DNA from 3 places in the Nonomuraea sp. JJY05 genome. Region 2 is predicted to be linked to each of the others. Evidence: riboswitches for the same ligand, from Rfam matches in the RefSeq annotation. Region 2 holds a riboswitch; each other region holds the start of a gene.
What was found. A riboswitch is a leader RNA that binds a small molecule or an ion and turns the genes downstream of it on or off. The one in region 2 is predicted to bind cyclic di-AMP.
Positions count from the first base shown of each region.

Region 1: it holds a riboswitch for cyclic di-AMP, as region 2 does, so the genes downstream of both, ACFKCF_RS15385 (C40 family peptidase) here and ACFKCF_RS32735 (hypothetical protein) in region 2, are expected to answer to the same signal.
Region 3: it holds a riboswitch for cyclic di-AMP, as region 2 does, so the genes downstream of both, ACFKCF_RS27715 (coiled-coil domain-containing protein) here and ACFKCF_RS32735 (hypothetical protein) in region 2, are expected to answer to the same signal.

Region 1 is NZ_JBIEIS010000009.1:62,470-65,996, reverse strand. Features, by position in the region: gene ACFKCF_RS15390 (hypothetical protein) at 1-327, opposite strand, end outside; gene ACFKCF_RS15385 (C40 family peptidase) at 877-1,392, opposite strand; cyclic di-AMP (ydaO/yuaA leader) riboswitch at 1,466-1,629, opposite strand; gene ACFKCF_RS15380 (NlpC/P60 family protein) at 2,023-2,997, opposite strand; gene ACFKCF_RS15375 (NYN domain-containing protein) at 3,140-3,527, opposite strand, start outside.
Region 2 is NZ_JBIEIS010000023.1:36,944-40,470, forward strand. Features, by position in the region: gene ACFKCF_RS32725 (MDR family MFS transporter) at 1-1,391, shown strand, start outside; gene ACFKCF_RS32730 (DUF5302 domain-containing protein) at 1,440-1,640, shown strand; cyclic di-AMP (ydaO/yuaA leader) riboswitch at 1,811-1,945, shown strand; gene ACFKCF_RS32735 (hypothetical protein) at 2,133-2,822, shown strand; gene ACFKCF_RS32740 (alpha/beta fold hydrolase) at 2,861-3,527, shown strand, end outside.
Region 3 is NZ_JBIEIS010000018.1:9,098-12,624, forward strand. Features, by position in the region: gene ACFKCF_RS27705 (ATP-binding protein) at 41-517, shown strand; gene ACFKCF_RS27710 (DinB family protein) at 527-1,027, opposite strand; gene ACFKCF_RS27715 (coiled-coil domain-containing protein) at 1,049-2,005, opposite strand; cyclic di-AMP (ydaO/yuaA leader) riboswitch at 2,011-2,152, opposite strand; gene galT (galactose-1-phosphate uridylyltransferase) at 2,217-3,296, opposite strand; gene ACFKCF_RS27725 (DeoR/GlpR family DNA-binding transcription regulator) at 3,293-3,527, opposite strand, start outside.

The DNA.
Region 1 (3,527 bases), on a different contig from region 2:
GGCCAGCCTGGCCGCCTCGGCCGCGGACGAGGGAACGACTATGAGCGGTCGTACTGACTTTCCCAGCACCGCCGACACCCGCTGCCCCGCCCGATCAGCCCTGCGCGCGATGTCACCGAGCTCACTGGCGTCACCGGGCTCACTGGGCTCAGTGCGTCGGCCGACGACCACAGAACGCGCCCCGCGGACCACGACCTCACCGTCATCCCACAGGCCGCGGACCTCGGCGGGAAGGACGGGAGAGTCGGGGATGGCGGCGCTGGCGGGGGCCAGGGCGAGGAGCAGGACGGACACGATCGCAGCCCGCCGACTCACCTGCCCTGACACGATGCCCGATCGTAGTCGCCCGCCGGCCCATGACCGGCCACTTCGCGCCCCGAACTCGACCCCCTCCGGCGCGACCGGAGGGCGCCAGGCGACACGACCGGCGACGGATCGCGCATCCTTGAGCGCCGTCCACCCGCACCATCCGCCGCGGATCGCGAGCGAGGGGTCCACACGCCGCCTGCCATCGGTCGGAGAGCCCACCACGTCACCCCTGAGCCGTCCGCGAGCCGTCAGCCATCACCCTGCGGACCGTGGGGCCGTGGGGGCCGTGGGGCCGTGGGGCCGTGGGGTCGCGGGGCGGCGGGACCGTAGCCGTGGGTCGCGGGGCCGTGAGTCGCGGGGCCGTGAGTTGTGTCCCCGTGTGGCGGGGTGGGTGTGTTGAGGGGGCGGCGTTGCGGTGGGGGGCCGTGTGCGGGTCAGCGGGCGTCTTCCTGGAGGCCCTCAGCCACGTACGGCGGGTGGTGCCGCCCGTGCTCCGCCGTAAAAGATAGAAAGAACAGCCACCAGACAATGGGAGAGCCCCGCCCGGAAGATCCGGGCGGGGCTTCTTCACATGCCGGGACGGACAGCGCCGACGAACGACGCCCGACGCCATCCACTCAGCTTGTCGATGCGTACCCGTTCGCCTGTCCGAGGCGAGTGGACCATCTTGCCCTTGCCGACGTACATGCCCACGTGGCCGAGCCCCCTGAAGAACATCAGGTCGCCGGGCTGGAGGTTCCGCCACGAGACCTTGTTCCTGATGCGGGCGAACTGGCTGGCCGCCACGCGCGGGAGCTTTACCCCGGCCTTCTTCCAGGCGTACTGGACGAGGCCGGAGCAGTCGAACGAACCAGGGCCGGTGGCTCCGTACCGGTACGGGTCACCGATCTGGTTCTTGGCCACGGCGACGGCCTTGCTGGCCTTCACCTTCTGACGGGCGACCTTGGCCGCCCTCAGCGTCGCGGCCGAGGTCGTCTTCGAGGTGCCGGCGGTTGCGGCCGCCTTGGCCGTCGAAGCGGACTCGGTCGTGGCCGCCTGAGCCGTTGGGGCATGGAGGATCGCACCTCCGGCCGTCACGGTCATCGTGAGCGCTACGCCACTCAGGGCAATGCGGGACAGACGGGGGTTATGCAGGGAGGTAGACAGGATTTCTCCTTGTGTCTTCCACGAATGCCTACCGGGTTAGCTGACGGATTCGGGCCTGGAAGTCGCCCTACGGCGCGCTCTGCGCGCCGATTCACCCCCTGATCCCTGGGAACTGGGATCTCTGGGTCCCCGGCTCCGTGCCTCCTGGCTGCACGGACTCGGCAGGCCGACCGCCCGATCGATGTGTCGATATGGGGACGTTTGGGCGGTTGACCAGCGGATCTTTATCTGTCTCACACCGGGAGGGACCGGTGCGGGTTCGCGGAGGACATGGCTTGTTCACCGCGACGTCGCCAGAAGCTACGCCGAAGGGTCAAGGATCGGCAAAGCGGGACACCGCTTGTAAAGATCAGATAGTGGAGTCAGTAAGGATGAAAATCCCTGCTGGAACCCCAGGCTCCGTTACCGAAATGTGACACTGCTCACACTTCCTTTCGCGCCCGTTTGTCAGGCCCCAAATGTCGCGTTTGTCACACTTGTTGCGGCTTCTGCGGGGCGCGTCGTACGCGTGGATCGTTCCCATAGCGTCCCGTTCGGCCGCCGGGAACAACGATCGGGCGTCGTAGGCTACGGGCGGATGGCGCCCACGAGGCGGCCGCCGTACGACGAGAGCTTGACGACCTTGACCACGTCGCCCGTCTGCGGCGCGTGAACGATTTTCCCGTCGCCGGCGTAGATACTGACGTGACCCAAGCTCGAGCTGAAGATGAGGTCCCCCGGCTGGAGGGCGTTCAGTGAGACCTTGCGGCTCGCGCCCCAGGCCCACTGCTGCCAGGTCGTACGCGGCAGTGACACGCCCGCCGCGCGCCACGCCGCCTGGGTCAGGCCCGAGCAGTCCCAGCCGCCGGGACCCGTCCCGCCGAACACGTACGGCTTGCCCACCTGGGCGAACGCGAAGCGCAGGACGGCGGCGGCGTTGCCCGAGGCCGGGCCGGTGTACTGGATGCCGACGCTGTTCGGGTTGCCCGGGTTGTAGGCGCCCAGCTTCTTCAGGAGCTTCTTCTGCTCGGCGATCAGCTTCATGATCTCCGAGCGCTCCTTCTCGACCCCGTCCCGTTCCCGGTCGGCCGCCTCCAGCGACTCTTCCGCCTTGTCGCGGTCGGCCTTCAGCCCGCGGTTCTCCCGGTCGAACGCGGCCAGCTTCTCCGCCCGCTCCCTCGCCATCTGCTCCGCCAGCGCCAGGCCCATCAGGAAGTCGTCGGGGCGGTCCGCGCTCATCATGCCGGGCAAGGTGGTCACGTCGGTGCCGAGCTTGTAGCTGTCGACGGCCATGCCGATCACCTGGGCGCGCAGGTCCTCGACCGTGGCCAGCTTGGTCTTGTAGCGGTCGTTCAGCTTGGTGTAGGCGCTCTTGGCGGCCTTGTACCGCTCGGTGGCCGTGTTGAAGCGGTCGACAACCTTGTCGGCCTTGTCGTTGAGCTTCTCGAGCTTGGCCTTGGCCTGTCCGAGGGTGGGCCTGGGATCAGCGACGGCGGCTCCCACAGGGGACAGGACCAGACCGAACGCGAGACCCGCGGCCACCGGCACCCTGCCAAACCTCACTGTGTCGCCTCCCAGGGATTTCGTCTGGGGCGAAATAGTACAGAAGTGGCGGCTGGGGTCACACCTTATCCGCTCAATTCGTAATACGACGCCGATCCCCTGCCGGACCACGGCAAACCCGCCCGTAAGGGGTCCACGTAATCTAGGCCCGGCCCAGCCTGCGCAGCAGCAAACCAGACGGAACGGGTCTGGCTCCCATCCGCCTGACGGACTCGGCCACCTCGCGGTCCGACGACACCACGGCCATGGCCCGGCCGGGCGGCTCGGCGCGGACGAGCTGGCGGATCAGATCGTCGGCGATCTCCCCCGGCTGGCTGAACAGCACCCGCACCCCGCGCGGCGCGACGACCTGCACCGGGGAGTTGAGCTCGGCACCGTCGAACACGACGGTCACCTCGACCCTCGTCTGCGCCACCAGCCCGCCGAGCCCGGTCATGAGCCGGGTGCGCTGGTCGGCCAGGGTGAGCGTGCCGTAGCCGGTCTTGGTCACGTTGTAGCCGTCGATGATCAGGTGGACCTGCGGCAGGGCC
Region 2 (3,527 bases):
TCCTGGCGATGCTCGACCAGACGATCGTCGGCACCGCGTTACCGCGGATCACCGCCGAGCTGGGCGGCACCACGCTCTACGTCTGGGTGGTGACGGCGTACCTGCTCACCTCGACGGTGACGGTGCCGCTCTACGGCCGCCTGTCCGACCAGCACGGGCGCAAGCCGCTGCTGCTGATCGGGATGGTGGTGTTCGTGGCCGGGTCGGCGTTGTGCGGGGCGGCGCAGGACATGCCGCAGCTCATCGCCTTCCGCGCGCTGCAGGGCCTCGGCGCGGGCGCGCTGCTGCCGCTGTCGATGGCGTTGGTGATGGAGATGTTCCCGCCGGGTACGAACGGCGCCCGCGTGCAGGGCGCGCTCGGCGGCGTGATGGGGCTGACGTACCTGGCCGGGCCGTTCCTGGGAGGGTTGTTCACCGACCACGCGACCTGGCGGTGGGCCTTCTACGTGAACGTGCCGCTCGGGCTCGTGCTGATCGCGATCGTCGCGCGCCGCCTGCCGAACCGGCCGGGCGTGGGCGGCGGCGGGCGCCCCGACTACGCGGGCATCGCGGTCTTCACCGTGGCCATCAGCGCGCTGCTGCTGGGCCTGACGGAGAAGGGCCTGGACGGCCACACCTGGACCGACGCCGCCGTGGCCGGGCCGATCGTGCTCGCGGCCGCGTTGCTGGCGGTGTTCGTGCTGGTCGAGAGGCGGGCGGGCAGCCCGATCATGCCCATGCACCTGTTCGGCAACCGCACCTACACGCTCGTGAACGCCACGTCGTTCTTCACGGCCTTCTGCATGTACGCCGGCGTGGTGTTCCTGCCGCGCTACTTCCAGGAATCCCTCGGCGTCAGCGCCACCGAGTCGGGGCTGAGGATCTACCCGATGACGCTGGCCATGGTCGTGGGCAGCGTCATCATGGGCGCGCTCATGTCCAGGACGAGGGTCTACAAGCCGTGGCTGGTCGCCTCCCCGTTCCTGCTGGTCGCGGGCGCCCTGCTCTGCCTGAACCTGACCGCGCACACCGACGGCCTGCTGCTGGCCGGCTGGATGCTGCTGATCGGGCTGGGCATGGGCCCGATGCTGTCCGGCCTGACCGTGGCCTCCCAGCAGTCCGTCGAGCCGCAGTACATCGGCATCGCCTCGGCGAACCTGACCTTCTTCCGCCAGATCGGCGGCTCGGTGGCGCTGGCCGTCGGCGGCACCCTCTACACCTCGACGGTCACCGCGGACGCGCCCGCGCACGGCCTGGCCGCGGCGCACGCCTCCGCCGCGGCGGCGGTCATCCCGTCGCTGGGGGTGGCCGGTGCGCTGCTCGCCCTGGTGGCGCTGGTGGCCATGCCGGCCAGGCGGCTGGAGGTGCCCGCCACGCCGCAGAGCAGAGTTGAGGCCAGTTTCGCGTCATAAGCGGCGTCGTGCGAAGCTGTGATAGTCCCCAACACCATGGAGGTCCTCATGGCGGATACACCGGAGTCGGAAGTCAGCGAGACTCCCGAGGACGAGATGAAGCGCAAGTTCCGCGAGGCGCTGGAGCGCAAGCGCGGCCAGCACGCGGGCTCAGGCGCGGGTGGCAAGGGCGGCGACCCATCGAAGATCCACGGGACGCACGGTCCGGCTGCGAGTAAAAGATCGTTCAGGCGCAAGAGCGGCGGCTGAGGCCGGAAATTTCAAGGGGGTGCGGCAACGCCGTGCCCCCTTTCTCTATGCCCGGGGGCAGGTAGATCTTTACACCAATTCATGACGAACTGTTTGTGTTTGTCCGGAATACGTGGTTAGAGTGATGCCCACTTACCAGCCGGTGGCGTGGACCTTACCAAGAGGGGACCAGCCGGCTGGCGCCGAATCCCGATCACTCGGGAGCCGGGGACCCACCTCCCTGGGGTGAATCCGACCGCGTGTCGGTAGGGCATCTCCACGTCCGAACCCGTCAGCTAACCCGGTAGGCGAGATGGAGAGGACGTATGCATATCTTGAATGATCACGTAGAACATCCACACAGCGTGATGACGACCGCCCTCTGAGCGGTCCCTTTCTCAGGCTCGTTTCGCGCTCCGCGTAGCTTTCCCCCTGTCAGGTGCTTTGCCCTGCTACGCCCTTTTTCAAGCGAGCGCAACCTCCCTGCCCCCTCGCGAAGGACTTTACTTTTCCATGTCTGCACGTTTTGGCCTGCGTACCCTCGCTCTGCTCACCGCCTCCACCGTCGGCGCGCTCACCATCGCCGGCACCGCGGCCCACGCCGACTCCAACACGGACGAGAAGGTCCTGCTCAAGGGCTCGACCACCGCTTCGTACTTCTGGGACGACGCCTCCGGCCGCGCCGGGGACACCGGTCTGCCCGCCAGCGGCAAGCCCATGCAGAAAGGTTTGGCCGCCAGCCCGAGCTGGCCGCTCATGACCGAGGGCTACGTGATCCACGACGGCAAGAAACTGCCCTTCTTCGTCGGCGACCGCGGCCCGGGTGTGCCCTCCAACAACGGGGTCATGCTCGACCTGGACGGCAAGACGTTCGCGGAGCTGACCGGCGGCACGTTCAACATGGAGACGCTCGGCGTCGACGGCGTCGGCGGCCAGGGGCACATCAAGGTCGACTACGTCATCACCAAGTGGGGCAACGGTCCCGGCAAGAAGAACTACCCGGTCCCGTTCTCGACCGGCGCCTGGTCCGAGCACGACGACAACCCGGCCGAGCCCCCGGTGGGCGCCGCGGCCGTGCCGCCCGCGCCGGAGGCGGGGGAGTGGAGCGCCGGCACCGGCGCCGTCGTGGCCAGCGCCGTGGCCGCGGTGGGCGGCGGCGTGGCGCTCGCCAGCGACCGCGTCCGCAATCTCCTCAAGGGCTGAACTTTACGGACGTGGACCAGAATGTCATTCTGGTCCACGTGACCACCCGCGTAGCCGCGAACGGCATCGAAATCGCCTACGAGAGCTTCGGCTCGCACGAAGGACGCCCCCTGCTCCTCATCATGGGGCTCGGCGCGCAGCTCATCCACTGGGATGAAGGGCTCTGCCAGCTGCTGGCGGACCAGGGACACCACGTCATACGGTTCGACAACCGCGACGCCGGACTGTCCACGCACTTCCACGACCAGGGCGTTCCCGCGATGGGGGCGCCCTCGCCGTATCTGCTGGACGACCTGGCCGACGACGCGGCGGGACTCATGGACGCGCTGGGCTGGCCGGCCGCCCACGTGGTCGGGGCGTCGATGGGCGGCATGATCGCCCAGGCCCTGGCCATCCGCCACCCCGACCGGGTGCTGACCCTGACCTCGATCATGTCCACTCCCGGCCCCTCGGTGGCCCCGCCCACCGAGGCCGCGCTCGCCGCCCTCATGGCCACGCCCCCCGCCGACCGCGAAGCGGTCCTGGCACAGGCGTTGCGGACCTGGTCGGTCATCGGCTCGCCCGGATACGAGCTGGACCACGACCGGATCACCCTGCTGGCCGGACTCGCGTTCGACCGCTGCTTCGATCCCGGGGGGACGGCCCGGCAGCTCGCCGCCATCATGGCCTCGGGCGACCGCACGCTCGGGTTGGCCGGGGTGCGGG
Region 3 (3,527 bases), on a different contig from region 2:
ACATGCACTAACTCGGGCTGAACGGGGAGGTATCGGCAGCATGGTGGAGGATCCTCTGGCCACTGCCGATGCGTTGCAAATCACCCGCGAAGTGGGCTTCGACCACCTGCTGATGGGTGGCAAGCCGTACACGACCTCGTGCCCGTTGCCCTTTCAGGCCGACTCCGTGAAGACGGCCAGGGACGTGACCCGCTCGACCCTGAAGGGCTGGGGCCTGCACGAACTCAGCGACGACGCCGCGCTGGTGGTGTCGGAGCTGGTGACGAACGCGGTGCGGTACGCGATGTACGCGGCGGGGCGGCGGGAGATCGAGCTCTTGCTGATGCGCGTACAGCCGCACGTGCTGCTGGCGGTGGCCGACCCCAGCGACGAGGTGCCGCGCCCCAAGGAGCCGGACTTCATCTCCGAGAACGGGCGCGGCCTCTACATCGTCGAGACCTACAGCCAGTGCTGGGGCTGGGACCCGCTGGCGCGCGGCGGCAAGGCCGTGTGGGCGTTGTTCCGCACCGAGCCCTGATCGCTCCCGCTAGTCTCCGGTCACCCCGTCGATGCGCTCGCGCAGCAGGTCCGCGTGCCCGTTGTGACGGGCGTACTCCTCGATCATGTGGATGAGGATCCAGCGGTGGGTGCACTCCCGCCCGTTGCGGTCGCCGACGGCGTCCAGCGGCTTGGCGGCCGAGATGGCGCGGGCGCGCTCGATCTCCTCCTCCCACGTGGTGAAGGCCTCCTTGACGGAGGCGCTGTCCACCTCCTTGAAGTCGGCGTCGTTGTCGCGGTCCTTGTCCCACAGCTTGGGGAGGTCCTCGCCGTTCAGCACGCGGCGGAACCAGGAGCGTTCGACGTGGGCCATGTGCCGGACCAGACCGAGCAGGGACAGAGCCGAGGGTGAGGCGGAGCGCAGGCGCAGCTGATCGTCCGACAGGCCCTCGCACTTGACTGCGAGGGTGCCGCGGTGCCATTCGAGCCAGTTGTTCAGCGTGGTCCGCTCATCGCCGGTGAGAGCCGGCGGAATCCGGGTGTCAGTCATGATGTCCGACCTTATCCAGCTTCAGTACATCGAGATGTGGACGTGGTCGTAGTGGTTCTCGGTGATGCTGCCGCGGTCCGACATGGCCCGCCAGCCCGAGCCCATGTTGATGCGCTGCTTCCAGATCACGTACTTGACGCCGAGCTTGGCCTTGTTCTTGAGCGCCCAGTCCGCGATGCGGTCGCCCAGGGCGTTGTTGATGGCCGCGGGCATCGTGCCGCCGGTGCTCATCATGAAGTCGCAGGCCCGCCCCAGCGGGTGCTCGCCGCTGGAGCCGGAGCGGAAGCAGCCCACCGTGTACGGCAGCTTGAAGTTCTTCTCCAGCTCCGCCTTCATCAGCCGCGTACGGGCCGTGATGTTGTCCGAGCCGGTGGGCAGCTCGGGCGCCCAGCTGCCGTCGGACTTGCGGCCGGGGCCGAACGGCACGAGGTCCTGGAGCTTCTTCTTGATGTCGTCGATGACGTCCTCGGCCTCGGCGCGCTGTTCGGAGACCTCTTTGGCGTCCACGCCGATCCGGGTGGCCAGCGCGGCGGCCTCGTCGGAGGCCTTCTTCTTGTCGTCACGGGCCTTGGCCACCCCCTGGACCAGGGCCTGCCGCTCGGCCGTCAGCTGCTCCAGCAGGGCGGCGCCGCCGCCGTTCTGCACCATCAGGACGGAGGGCAGCGACGGGTCGTGGCTCTGGTAGCGCATCCTGGCGAGCTCGCCGACCCGCTGCTCGGCGGCGGCCAGCGTCTTCTCCGCGGCCGTCAGCCGCTCCTTGGCCGCCTTGGCGGCCGCCTGCGCCTTGGCCAGCTCGACGCGCTTGAGGTTGTACTTCTCGATCAGCTTGTCGATCTTGCCGTTGAGCTGCTTGAGCTGGGCGCGGAGCTCGGCCTCCGACGGCTTGGGCGCCGCCGAGGCCGCGGTCGCCGGCAGGAGTGCGACGGCGGCGGCCGTGACGAGGCCGATGGCGAAAGTCGCGGGGGACACAGCCGCCACGTGGATGTTCCTCTCCCTCTGCCGGCCGGGTTAGCTGACGGGTTCGGGCTGGGAGCTGCGTGCCCTACCACCGAAGTGGATTCACCCCAGGTGCGGATGGGTCCCCGGCTCCCGGGCGACTCGCCCGGGATTAGGCGTGTGCCGGATGTTACGGCCGGCACAAAAGGGATGTTAGTGGTAGATCACGAGTAACGCGACCCCCATTAGAAATCTAATAGTGATCTACTTGTGATCGAAGCATCCGAGCGGCCTCCTCCGGCAGCACGTCGTTCACGAAGGCCCCCATCGCGGACTCCGACCCGGCCAGGTATTTGAGCTTGCCCGGCGCCCGTCTGATGCTGAACAGCTCCAGGTGCAGGTAGCCGAGCTCGCGGTCCTGCCGCACGGGTGCCTGGTGCCAGGCCGAGATGTACGGCATCACCACGCCGAACAGGTCGTCGAAGGCCCGCAGCACCGAGGTGTAGAGGGGCGCGAACGCCGACCGCTCCTCATCCGTCAGCGCGGCCAGATCGGGCACCTGCCGGTGCGGGTAGATGTGCACCTCGTACGGCCACCGCGCGGCGGCGGGCACGAACGCCGTCCACAGCTCGTTGGCGGCCACCACGCGCGTTCCCGCGGCCCGCTCGGCGGCCAGCACGTCGGCGAACAGGTTGCCCTTCGAGTAGCGCCTGGCGGCGGCGAGCTGGAGCTTGGTCCTGGGCGTGACGTACGGGTAGGCGTAGATCTGGCCGTGCGGGTGGGCCAGCGTGATGCCGATCTCCTCACCCCGGTTCTCGAAGCAGAACACCTGCTCCACGCCCTCGATCCCGGACAGCTCGGCCGTCCGGTCGGCCCACGCCTCCATGACCAGCTCCACCTGGCCGTCGGAGAGCCTGGAGAAGGACGACGAATGCTCAGAGGTGAAGCAGACCACCTCGCACCGCCCCACCCCCGGCCGGACCTCACTCAAGCCCCCCGCATCCGCGTAAGTCCCGAAATTGCCGGAGAAGGAGGGGAATCGGTTCTCGAACACCACCACGTCGTAGTCGTACGACGGCACCTCCGTCGACCGCGTGTCCGACGACGGGCACAGCGGGCACTCGTTCGCCGAGCCGGTCGGCTGGAACGTGCGCGTCTGCCGATGCCCCGCCACCGCGATCCACTCCTCGGTCAGCGGGTCGTAGCGCAACTCGGAGGCCACCGGCCGGGGGTCGAGCACCCGCCGGTCGATCGCGCTCCGGTCGGCGTCGTCCCGCCGATCGAAGTAGATCAGCTCACGGCCGTCGGCCAGGTGGGTGATGGTGCGCTTCACGAGCCCTCCGCGATGATCAGTTCTCCGGCCCGTTCGGCCAGCTCCATGCGTGCGTCCTCAGGCAGCCCCGCGTCGCTGATGACCACGTCGGCCTCGGTCAGCTCGGCGATGGTGCTGATGCCGACCGTGTTCCACTTCGTGTGGTCGGCGGGGATGACCAGCCTGCCGGCGGCCGTCACCAGCTCCCTGTCGGTCTCCGACTCCAGCAGGTTGGGGGTGGTGAACCCGGCC